One region of the Endozoicomonas sp. ALD068 genome, then DNA from elsewhere that is predicted to be linked to it. Evidence: predicted binding sites of a transcription regulator. Region 1 holds the regulator's gene; each other region holds the start of a gene.
What was found. Region 1 encodes LexA, which represses DNA repair genes until DNA is damaged. Its sites were predicted from a motif close to TACTGTNTANNTANACAGTA; they were not measured.
Positions count from the first base shown of each region.

Region 2: recN (DNA repair protein RecN) is a predicted target of LexA. The motif match lies at 1,867-1,886, and genes of this name have one in related genera.
Region 3: ruvC (crossover junction endodeoxyribonuclease RuvC) is a predicted target of LexA. The motif match lies at 1,754-1,773, and genes of this name have one in related genera.

Region 1 is NZ_JBLYNU010000004.1:1,913,529-1,917,009, forward strand. Features, by position in the region: gene ACO6V5_RS06805 (PTS sugar transporter subunit IIB) at 1-175, shown strand, start outside; gene ACO6V5_RS06810 (hypothetical protein) at 353-595, shown strand; gene ACO6V5_RS06815 (SulA-like leucine-rich domain-containing protein) at 622-1,110, opposite strand; gene lexA (transcriptional repressor LexA) at 1,237-1,839, opposite strand; gene ACO6V5_RS06825 (serpin family protein) at 2,237-3,481, opposite strand, start outside.
Region 2 is NZ_JBLYNU010000004.1:6,571,262-6,574,742, reverse strand. Features, by position in the region: gene dnaK (molecular chaperone DnaK) at 1-876, opposite strand, end outside; gene grpE (nucleotide exchange factor GrpE) at 1,068-1,652, opposite strand; gene recN (DNA repair protein RecN) at 1,911-3,481, shown strand, end outside.
Region 3 is NZ_JBLYNU010000004.1:933,285-936,765, reverse strand. Features, by position in the region: gene ruvA (Holliday junction branch migration protein RuvA) at 1-409, opposite strand, end outside; gene ACO6V5_RS02695 (carboxymuconolactone decarboxylase family protein) at 548-1,093, shown strand; gene ruvC (crossover junction endodeoxyribonuclease RuvC) at 1,090-1,617, opposite strand; gene ACO6V5_RS02685 (hypothetical protein) at 1,958-2,143, shown strand; gene ACO6V5_RS02680 (YebC/PmpR family DNA-binding transcriptional regulator) at 2,140-2,886, opposite strand; gene aspS (aspartate--tRNA ligase) at 2,985-3,481, opposite strand, start outside.

The DNA of each region.
Region 1 (3,481 bases):
ACAGGTAGCCTGTTTCGATGTTGTTCTGCTGGGTCCTCAGGTTAAATATATGTTGAATGATCTCAAGCTGCGTGCTGCCGAATATGCTGTTCCGGTTGAGGCGATCAGCCCTGTTGATTATGGCACGATGAATGGTGCGAAAGTGTTGGGCTTTGCTCTGTCGCTAACAGCCTGATTAATTCCAGTTTATCGTGTGTATGCTGCAATACGGGGGCAAAAGCTGCAGCTCTTTTAAGGGTTTTTACTTTCCAGTCTGCAATAACACTTTGCATTACTCTCTACTGACCTATTGCATCATAAGTCACAATGCTGCATGATTTCTCCCTCTTATACGCTATTTATGGAACGAAATATGGCTGCATCGTTTTTGGAAATTGTGGAACTTCCAACAGGAGAGATTGTTCTGCGAAGCAGTGACGACGAGGGTGAGCCCCTGCTGACTATGAAATTTTCAGAGGAAGCCAAACAGTATCTTGAAGGGGACCATTTGCAAGTGGCAAAGGTCATGTTTGATGCTGGCATGCGTGAAGTTGCTGAACTCACTCGTCCGCAATCCTCTGAAGAAGAGATTCCTGAGAACAGAGTACTGCACTGACTCCATTTTCATGAAAATGACGGGCATCATGCAACCTGTCTACTGCGAATAGCCAGCCCCTGACACTGTCCATTCCTGGCTGCGCTTTCAAGCTTAGTTAGCCACCCTTTATCCAAATGCCCCAGCCAGCTGATGACAGTGTGGCTGGTTCCGGATGCCAGCGCTTTCCTGGTGAGTTCCAATGTCTGATTAATATTGTTGGAGCTAAAGATTTGCACCTTGTCATGATTTAAGTCGCAATTCTTTAACCAGTGCAGGGTTCTGGTGTCATCTGCCAGAATCAGGGTCAACCAACGTTCACTGTCAGTGGACAGCTGACTGAGCATGGGCGTCAGGAGTTGTTCTGCCTGCCAGGGTTGACCTGAAAGAATGAGTTCATTAATACTGGGCTTCAGAGACTTTTCAGTTTTTCCTGATAAAGTCTTTTCTAGGCGCGAGGGGTTAATGCAGACTGTATTGGTCTGGTAGCTTGGGGCTGAAAAATTGTGCCTTTCACTGCTGGTTCGGTACAGCATAAATTCTTCCTTCTGGCATAGCCCGGACGCTGTTTGTTATTCGCACTTCAGCGTAGTGGGCCTTTAACAACAGCTGCCTGTTGTGAGTAGTGTCTCTGGTAATGGTCAGGCTCATCTTATTCCGTCTCAGGACTGATTTCTGATGACTCCGACGCTTAAACCTTCGATGGCAAAGGCATCCTGAGTGAGATCAACGACTATGGTTTCGAACTCGTCGTTTTCCGGATGCAGCAATACTTTGTTTTTCTGTTTCTCGAATCTTTTCACGGTGACATCATCTTCAATCCGGGCGACGACAACCTGACCGTTTCGAACATCTGTTGTCTTGTGAACGGCCAGCAGGTCACCATCAAGAATCCCGATGTCCTTCATGCTCATTCCTTTTACCCTTAACAGGAAGTCTGCCGATGGGGTGAAGAAAGCGGGATTGAGCATCAGGTGGTCTTCGATATGTTCCTGGGCGAGGATCGGGTTCCCGGCAGCAACTTGTCCGATAATCGGAAGGCCTTCAGGCTGGCTGTCCGGAATACGGATACCGCGGGAGGCGCCGGGGGTAATCTCGATAGCGCCTTTACGGGCCAGTGCCCTGAGATGTTCTTCGGCAGCATTGGGTGAGCGAAAGCCGAAGGTCTTGGCGATTTCGGCTCTGGTGGGTGGGAAACCTGTCTCGTCAATATGAGATTTGATCAGGTCCAGTATCTCGGATTGCCGTTTAGTCAGTTTGATCATGGTCTCTCAATCTGTTTTTTTATACAGTATCTGTGATTATATACAGTATTTTTGTGGTGGCAAGTTATTAAATACCTGGCCAGTTGGTTTCGCATATTCTGGCGAGTGGATTTTTTCATCCTTCAAGGCGCAACGACGGGCGCGTAGCCTTAGCTACGCAACCAGAGTTGGAACGCAGAAGGGTGGAAAAAGCCGCCGTCCAGAATATGCGAAACCAACTGGTTAGGTACTTATGTTCAGGCCAGCAAAAACTGACAAGAGGGTCGTCAATGGTGCAGGTGAGGCATGCTTTGCCACCATAGTGATGAGTTGTTGGCTGAAATTCGCAAGCTGAGTCCCTGAAGCTTTTTTTAATAAAAAATCCGGAGGTGGTTAATCTCCGGATTTGGCATTTTATTTATGATTGTGTAGAAGTTAATTTCTTCCGCAGTGCATCCCAGGCATCATTTGAAACTTCTACTTCAAAGCCATCAAAACCATGCCAAACTTTAACAAAATCTACATGTTTGTAATCAAGCCATTCTAATATTCTTTCTCTGATATCAAGGGCATTATCCTTACTACCAGTATGGATAGCTAATCTGGATTTAACTGCTTTGGCACTTTTGATATTAAAATCCTCTTTCGGATCAAACTTATGGTATATTAGTTTACTCACATCAATAGATTCATCATCTGGTAACATATATTTTATAGAGTTAATAGTTTCTTCAATAATTTTTTCGTCTTTTTTGGGTTCATCTATTTTTCTGTAATTTTTATAATTTTCGATAGGAGTCATTTTGCTATCAGCTGTCAAGTCATTTGGTTTCAAACTTTTATCAGATTTCAAATCATTAGATTTCAAGCTTTCAGCTGAGTCATTCCCGGCCGCATAAAATTCTAAAAAGCTGCCATCCTTAATCAGCATCTCCACCAACCGATTGCCTTGTCCATCTACAATGGCAATGTAACCAGGGGAGACAAAATGAAAGTGTGGTGGTTTTTTTGTACCGAAGCCTCTGAGTGTTCTTGTTGCGGCAGTGGCAACTTGACCATAAGCTCCCTCTTCATTAATGGATACTCTGGTCTTCTGAAGAATTTCCAGATCACAATTTGAGGGATGGCCTAATCTTGTTAAATCTTCAGACCTTATGACATCGGCTCCAAATGTCTGAGAAATTTTGTCGAGTAAATTAGTGTCACAACTGCCGTCTATTTTTATCCTGGGTAGCATTAGATCCATCTCTTTTTTACGGCCATTTAATCCGTCAATCAGGTGATTGATTGTATCAGAATCAAGGTTGTTAATCCCTGTCGGACTGTCATCAGGGGTTATTATTGCGACTAATTTAAGATCTTCACCATTCACTGATCGGAAATTTTTGCCAATGGCGCCAAATTTTCCATTATCAAAAAATTGCACGTTTTCAGTTGACATCATCATCTTGACGTTTTCAATCATACTTCCGTCTGCGCAGATAAATTTGCCCGAGGCCGTTTTTTCTTTAGAAAATGGCCTCTCCCAGATACCCTCGAATTCCATCACATTGCCAATTACCGTTGTAATCAGTTCTCGTCGAGTTTTACAATGACCATGAAACAACTTATTGATTTTTCCATGAGTCTTCTCTTTCACGAAGTCTTCTGCGATGTCGGCCAG
Region 2 (3,481 bases), 4.7 Mb from region 1:
ACCGGTTGCATCGGCAGTGATGTAAGGCAGGTTAACATCAGTCTGCTGAGCAGAAGACAGCTCAATCTTGGCTTTTTCAGCAGCTTCTTTCAGACGCTGCATGGCCAGAGGGTCACCTTTAAGGTCGATACCCTGGTCTTTTTTGAACTCTTCTGCCAGGTAATCGATCAAACGCATGTCAAAGTCTTCGCCACCCAGGAAAGTGTCACCGTTGGTGGCCAGTACTTCGAACTGGTGCTCGCCGTCAACATCGGCAATCTCGATGATTGAGATATCAAAAGTACCACCACCCAGGTCGTATACAGCGATGGTCTGGTCACCCTGCCTCTTGTCCATGCCGTAGGCCAGAGCAGCAGCAGTTGGCTCGTTAATGATACGCTTGACATCCAGACCGGCAATACGGCCAGCATCTTTGGTTGCCTGACGCTGAGCATCGTTGAAGTATGCAGGTACGGTAACCACCGCTTCAGTAACAGACTCGCCCAGGTAGTCTTCAGCGGTCTTCTTCATTTTCTTCAGGATTTCAGCAGAAATCTGAGGCGGCGCTTTTTTGTCACCTTTAACTTCAACCCAGGCGTCGCCATTGTCAGCTTCAACAATCTTGTAAGGAACCATCTGGATGTCTTTCTGAACCACATCGTCTTTGAAACGACGGCCAATCAGACGCTTGATGGCAAACAGGGTATTGTCAGGATTGGTAACGGCCTGACGCTTGGCTGGCTGACCTACCAGAGTCTCACCATCGTCAGTGAAGGCGATGATAGAAGGCGTTGTACGACCGCCTTCAGCATTTTCCAGAACCTTGGCTTTTTCACCATCCAGAATAGATACACAAGAGTTAGTGGTACCCAGATCAATACCGATTATTTTACCCATTGTTCAATCTCTCCATTGCCCTGATTCCAGGACGAAATTCTTTAGTTCAATTCTTTAATTCTTCAGCTGAGGGCTGCTTGCCAGTGTCTGGTGAGCAGCTGTTTTTGGCCTTTGAAATCAATATGGGATCAATCGATTTGATTTCAAGGCTGTTGAAATATTCTTTTTTGAATATTCCTCAGCAAAATCACTTATTTGGAAACAACAACCATAGCCGGACGAATCAAACGACCATTCAGCTTGTATCCTTTCTGGAAAACATCAATCACGGTGTTGGCTTCAACATCGGGATTCGGAACCATCGACATGGCCTGATGGAAGTTCGGGTCAAAAGGCTGACCACTGGGGTCTTCCTGAACTACCGCGAAGCGTCCCAATGCATCCAGGAACTGCTTCAGAGTCAGCTTCATACCTTCTACCAGGGCTTCGTGAGACCCTTCTGCCTGTTCGGCACTTTCAATGCCTTTTTCCAGGCTATCAACCACTGGAATCAGTGCGTCAACAAATTTTTCCAGAGCAAATTTGTGAGCCTTTTCAACATCCTGCTCGGCACGACGCTTAATGTTCTGCATTTCAGCAGCAGTACGCAGAGTCTGATCTTTCGCCCTGGCAAGTTCTTCGTTGAGTGCTTCCAGCTGACTCTCAAGGCCGTCGGTCAGATTACCTTCACTGTCGAGTTCAACACCACCCTCTTCGTTCAGCAGGCTTTCTTCTGCCTGCTGCTCTGTGGCTTCTTCCGTTACCTGCTCTTCAGGTTTGCTGCTTTCTACTGTCATTCCAGAATCTCCGACCGGGAGGCAATCATTTAGATGAAACGTATATTGGGTCACGAATTCCGGATTCAAGACCTGAAAAACAGTTTTTTTAACGCAAGCGATCATTTCGCAAAACACCGGGCCGCAAAACAAAATCACAACGCCCCCCCATCTCATTCAGTTCAGGATCAGTGGATTTTTTCAGCTCTGACTTTACGAATCGCACACTTCAGGTTACTGTATATATAAACAGTAAAGCTACAGTAGCGGGTATTTATCATGCTGACCCAACTGTCCATCAGCAACTTCGCCATCGTTGACCAGCTGGATCTGGACATCCATTGTGGAATGACTGTCATTACCGGCGAGACCGGTGCCGGTAAGTCCATCATGCTGGATGCTCTCGGTCTGGCAACGGGTGACAGAACCGATAGTCACTGTGTTCGTCAGGGTACTGACAAAGCTGAGATTCACGCTTCTTTTGATATCAGCCAGTGCACTGCGGCAAAAGCATGGCTGCAAGAAAAAGATCTGGCCAGTGATGATGAGTGCATTCTCCGAAGAGTCATTACCAAAGAGGGACGGTCCCGTGCCTATATCAATGGGACTCTTTCTCCCCTTGCGGATCTTCGGGCCATTGGTGAACGGTTAATTGATATCCATGGCCAGCATGAAAGCCAGTCGTTACTGAAAAAAAGCAACCATCGACTGCTTCTGGATGATTATGCCGACATACAAAAACTGGCCTCCGAAGTGGCTCGCACTGCCCATCAGTTCAACCAGACACATGATGAACTGACCACTCTCAGCCATAATCGCAGGGAGCAGGATGAACGAGTGCAACTGCTCAGCTATCAGCTTCAGGAGCTGGAACAGCTATCGCTTCAGGAAGGAGAGCTGGAACAACTTGAGCAGGAACTCAAACAGTTATCCCATGCTGAAGGCACTCTTTCCGTGTGTCACGAAATCAATGCTATCTGCTCAGACAACGAGGCAGGTAACATTCTCCAGAAACTCTCCACCTGCCTGCAGCGCCTGAGCGATCTGCAAATAGATCACCCAGCCATCAACAACACAATTGAAATGATGTCCTCTGCCCAAATTCAGGTCGAGGAAGCGGTAGGAGAAATCAATCACTTTATCGATCATTTTGATGCCGATCCCGCCAGAATGCGGGATGTGGATGAACGCCTCAGTGCTATTTACGACCTTGCGAGAAAGCACAGGGTTCAACCCGAAGCGTTATTGGAAAAGCAAAGCACGCTTGGCTCTGAGCTGGAGAGCATCCAGTTCAGCGATGAACGGGTTGAAGCATTACAACAAAAGCTGATCGAACTAAAATCCGAGTTTCAGAACCAATGCGAAAAACTCTCCAGAAAACGTCAGTCTGCTGCCAGACAACTTGAAAAAAAAATCACTAGACGCATGGCTTTGCTCGGCCTGCCCCACGGAGAGTTCATCATTGCCCTGACACCGATAGAGGGCAGCATGCTCTCAGCCAATGGTGCTGAAGAGGTCGAATTCCTGGTGACGACTAACCCGGGTCAACCACCCAGAGCACTGGCTAAAGTGGCCTCTGGTGGTGAACTATCGAGAATCAGTCTGGCCATTCAGGTGATAACCGCTCAAACCTCTCACATTCCCAGCATGATCTTTGACGAAGTGGATGTCGGCATTGGCGGTGGCACCGCAGAAATTGTCGGAGCCATGCTCAGGGAGCTGGGAGAAAGAAGTCAGGTAATTTGTGTCACCCACCAGCCTCAGGTAGCATCCCAGGGGCATCAGCATTTGCATGTCAGCAAGAAGGTTCGCAATGCTAAAACCTCCACTGAGATCGTCGGCCTGAAAGG
Region 3 (3,481 bases), 980 kb from region 1:
ACTGCCAACGATCCAGCTTATCTTTCATTTCAACAATCAGCCGCTCGGCTGTTTTTTTACCCACACCCGGCAACTTCACCAAAGTGGCACTATCACCTTCCTGCACACAGCGCACAAAAGCATCAGCTTCTATACCGGACAACAGGGTCAGTCCGAGCTTGGGACCAACCCCATTGACCTTGATCAGAGTTCTAAACAACTCCCGCTCATCACGATTGCTAAAACCGTATAGGAGCTGAGCATCTTCGCGCACTACAAAGTGGGTATATAACACGACCTCCTGACCAACGTCCGGCAGTTTATAAAAAACCGACATCGGAGCTTCCACTTCATACCCGATACCATGGGTCTCTATCAGCAAATGAGGGGGCTGTTTGTCAGCCAGAAGGCCCCGAATTCTTCCAATCATCCTGTTTTCCAAATCTTTTATTTTCTGACTATAAGGTCAGAACGCCTAACAATACGACGAGGGCGTAGAACTCCTGAGAATTGTCACTCTCTAATCACTAAGAGAAGTTCAATTCGATGATCTGAAGGAGCTGCCCCCTTGAAGAAACTTCGCACATTTCTGGGATCACTCTGGCAGATCCTGCCCGAGGCTGGCCTGGCCAGTGAATACCACCCAGCTGTATCCGGTGGCCCTATTCCCATCCCTTTCATCAAGTCACAAAAATCTTTGTTAAAGGAAGATTTCCCGGGACGCCCGGCAAACTCACCTGAGCTTGATAAGCCTGCTCGCAGCTTCATCAGTTATATACAAGGCTACAGCAGCCTCCCGATGAGAGATCGCGCTCTGGTTGCCCTGAGAAGTGCGTACATTTGCAATACCAGACACCTGATCCCGGATATTGCTCAATGTGCACTGGATACGGGACTGAAAGCCAGTGATGTACAAATGGTTTCCCGTGGCCATCTGGCACCGGGCTGGGACAACAAACAACGCCTGTTACTGAAAACCACTGAAGAACTCTACAAAGAACAGATCATAAGTCCGGAGAACTGGAAAGAACTGAAGAAAATCTACACGCCACAACAGATCCTGGATCTGGTGTTTTGCATTGCTTCCTTTCACCTTTGTGTCCACCCAAACTAAGACTGCCCCGTAAGACGACGACGTCGAGTACCCGTAGCACCCGCCATCCTGACCAGACTGGAACGAGTATGAGCATGACAAAGAGCAACCGCCAGAGCGTCCGCAGCATCGGCCTGAGGGGTATCATTCAAGTCAAGGATCGACTTCACCATGTGCTTTACCTGGTACTTATCCGCAGAGCCTTTACCAACCACAGCCTGCTTGACCTGCCGGGCAGAGTATTCCGACACCTCAATATTGTGATTAACCACAGCCACAATGGCCGCAGCCCTGGCCTGACCCAGTTTCAGTGCCGAATCAGCATTTCTGGACATAAACACTTGCTCCACACCAACGGACTGCGGGATGTAACGTTCGATCAAAGTGCTGATGCCTTCATAAATCTGCTGCAAGCGCTCAGGTAGAGGCGCCTCCCGGATGCGAATACAACCGGACGCCACATAATGTGTTTTATTGCCTACTTCTTCAATTAATCCATAGCCGGTAATTCTTGAGCCCGGATCTATCCCCATCAGGATGGCCATTCAGAATGTATTCTCAAGTCAGATGTCGCTATTTTCAATGACAGCGTTTGATGCCCCCCGGGGTCAATGAGTGCGACAGCTTCTGCCAAAAAAATCTGACAGGCGAGGGTTCAAAGTCATGGTTATGTCAAAAGGATACTGTACACCCATACAATATACCAGCGGTGCCGGTGGGTATCAGAAACTTACAATTCAAGAACACTGAATTACCAAATTTGCCTGTGAGTAACGATAGAAGCAGCTTAGTATTTCTCTGGTAATACTTTCGTGGCGAGAACCGCAAAGATCATTGTTCTTGCTCAAGACTGTTTTACTCCACAAGATGATCCGGAAACGATTAATGTCCGACCTGCTAAAAACATTAATGATTATCACAGGCATCATTATTCTATTGTTTATGCTGCTGGTAGGCTTCAATGTCTGGGCGTTCACAGATATTCCAGCCGGGCTGGTATCTCCGGAACAGAAACAAAAAAACCCCGACACTTTCGTTATCGAGGCTCTTCACACCGACAGAACAACTTAGTCCAGCTGCGCCATCACTTCGGCAGGAATGTCAGCGTTAGTGTAAACATTTTGCACATCGTCCAGGTCTTCGAGACGATCCACCAGCTTCATGATTTTTTCAGCACCGTCTTTGTCCAGTTCAGTCCGGGTAGAAGCGATCATCGCTACTTCGCCGCCCGCTGGTTTCAAACCTGCAGCTTCAATAGCTTCTTTTACTGCCATGAACTCAGTCCACTCAGTGACCACTTCAATGGAGCCATCGTCGTTAGTCAGTACATCTTCGGCACCGGCTTCCAGAGCAGCTTCCATGACAGTGTCTTCATCCAGACCCGGTTCGAAGAAGATTTGCCCCTTACGCTCAAACAGGTAGGCTACAGAACCGTCAGTACCCAGATTACCACCATGCTTGGAGAAAGCATGGCGTACTTCTGCAACGGTACGGTTACGGTTGTCTGTCAGACATTCCACCAGCACCGCGATACCGCCAGCACCATAACCTTCGTAGGTCACTTCTTCCATGTTGGAATCGTCATCACCACCGGCACCACGAGCAATCGCCCTGTTGATGGTGTCACGGGTCATATTGGCACCCAGAGCCTTGTCAACCACCTGACGCAGCTTGGGGTTATCCTCGATATTCCCACCGCCCTGCTTGGCCGCCACCACCAACTCACGAATGATCTTGGTGAAGATTTTGCCACGCTTGGCGTCCTGAGCCGCCTTACGGTGTTTGATATTGGCCCATTTACTATGACCTGCCATAGAAAATACCCTTTATCTCTTCTTGAACAGGCCGGTAAAAACCGGCCTCAGCAATTTATAAAATGGTCGCAGACGTTTTCTGGAACAGCCGCAGACGCTCAGTGACTGGTTGCAGACGCCGGATCACGACGAATACGGATATTCAGATCGCGTAGCTGGGTGGCATCCACTTCGCCCGGAGCCTGAGTCAGCAGACAGGCTGCGGACTGAGTTTTCGGGAAGGCAATAACGTCACGAATATTATCGGTCCCGCACAGCAGCATAACCAGACGGTCAAGCCCAAACGCCAGACCACCATGGGGAGGCGCACCGTATTTAAGAGCGTCCAGCAGGAAGCCAAACTTTTCCTGCTGCTCTTCTTCCTCAATTTTCAGGATACGAAATACTGTCTGCTGCATTTCCTGGTTGTGAATACGAACAGAACCACCACCGACTTCATAGCCATTGATAACCATGTCATAGGCACGGGAAAGCGCTTCAGCAGGATTTGCTTCAAGCTCTTCAGGTGAAGTCGTTGGCGCTGTGAATGGATGGTGCAGCGCGGTCAGTTCACCGTCGTCTGTTTCTTCAAACATTGGAAAGTCAACAACCCACA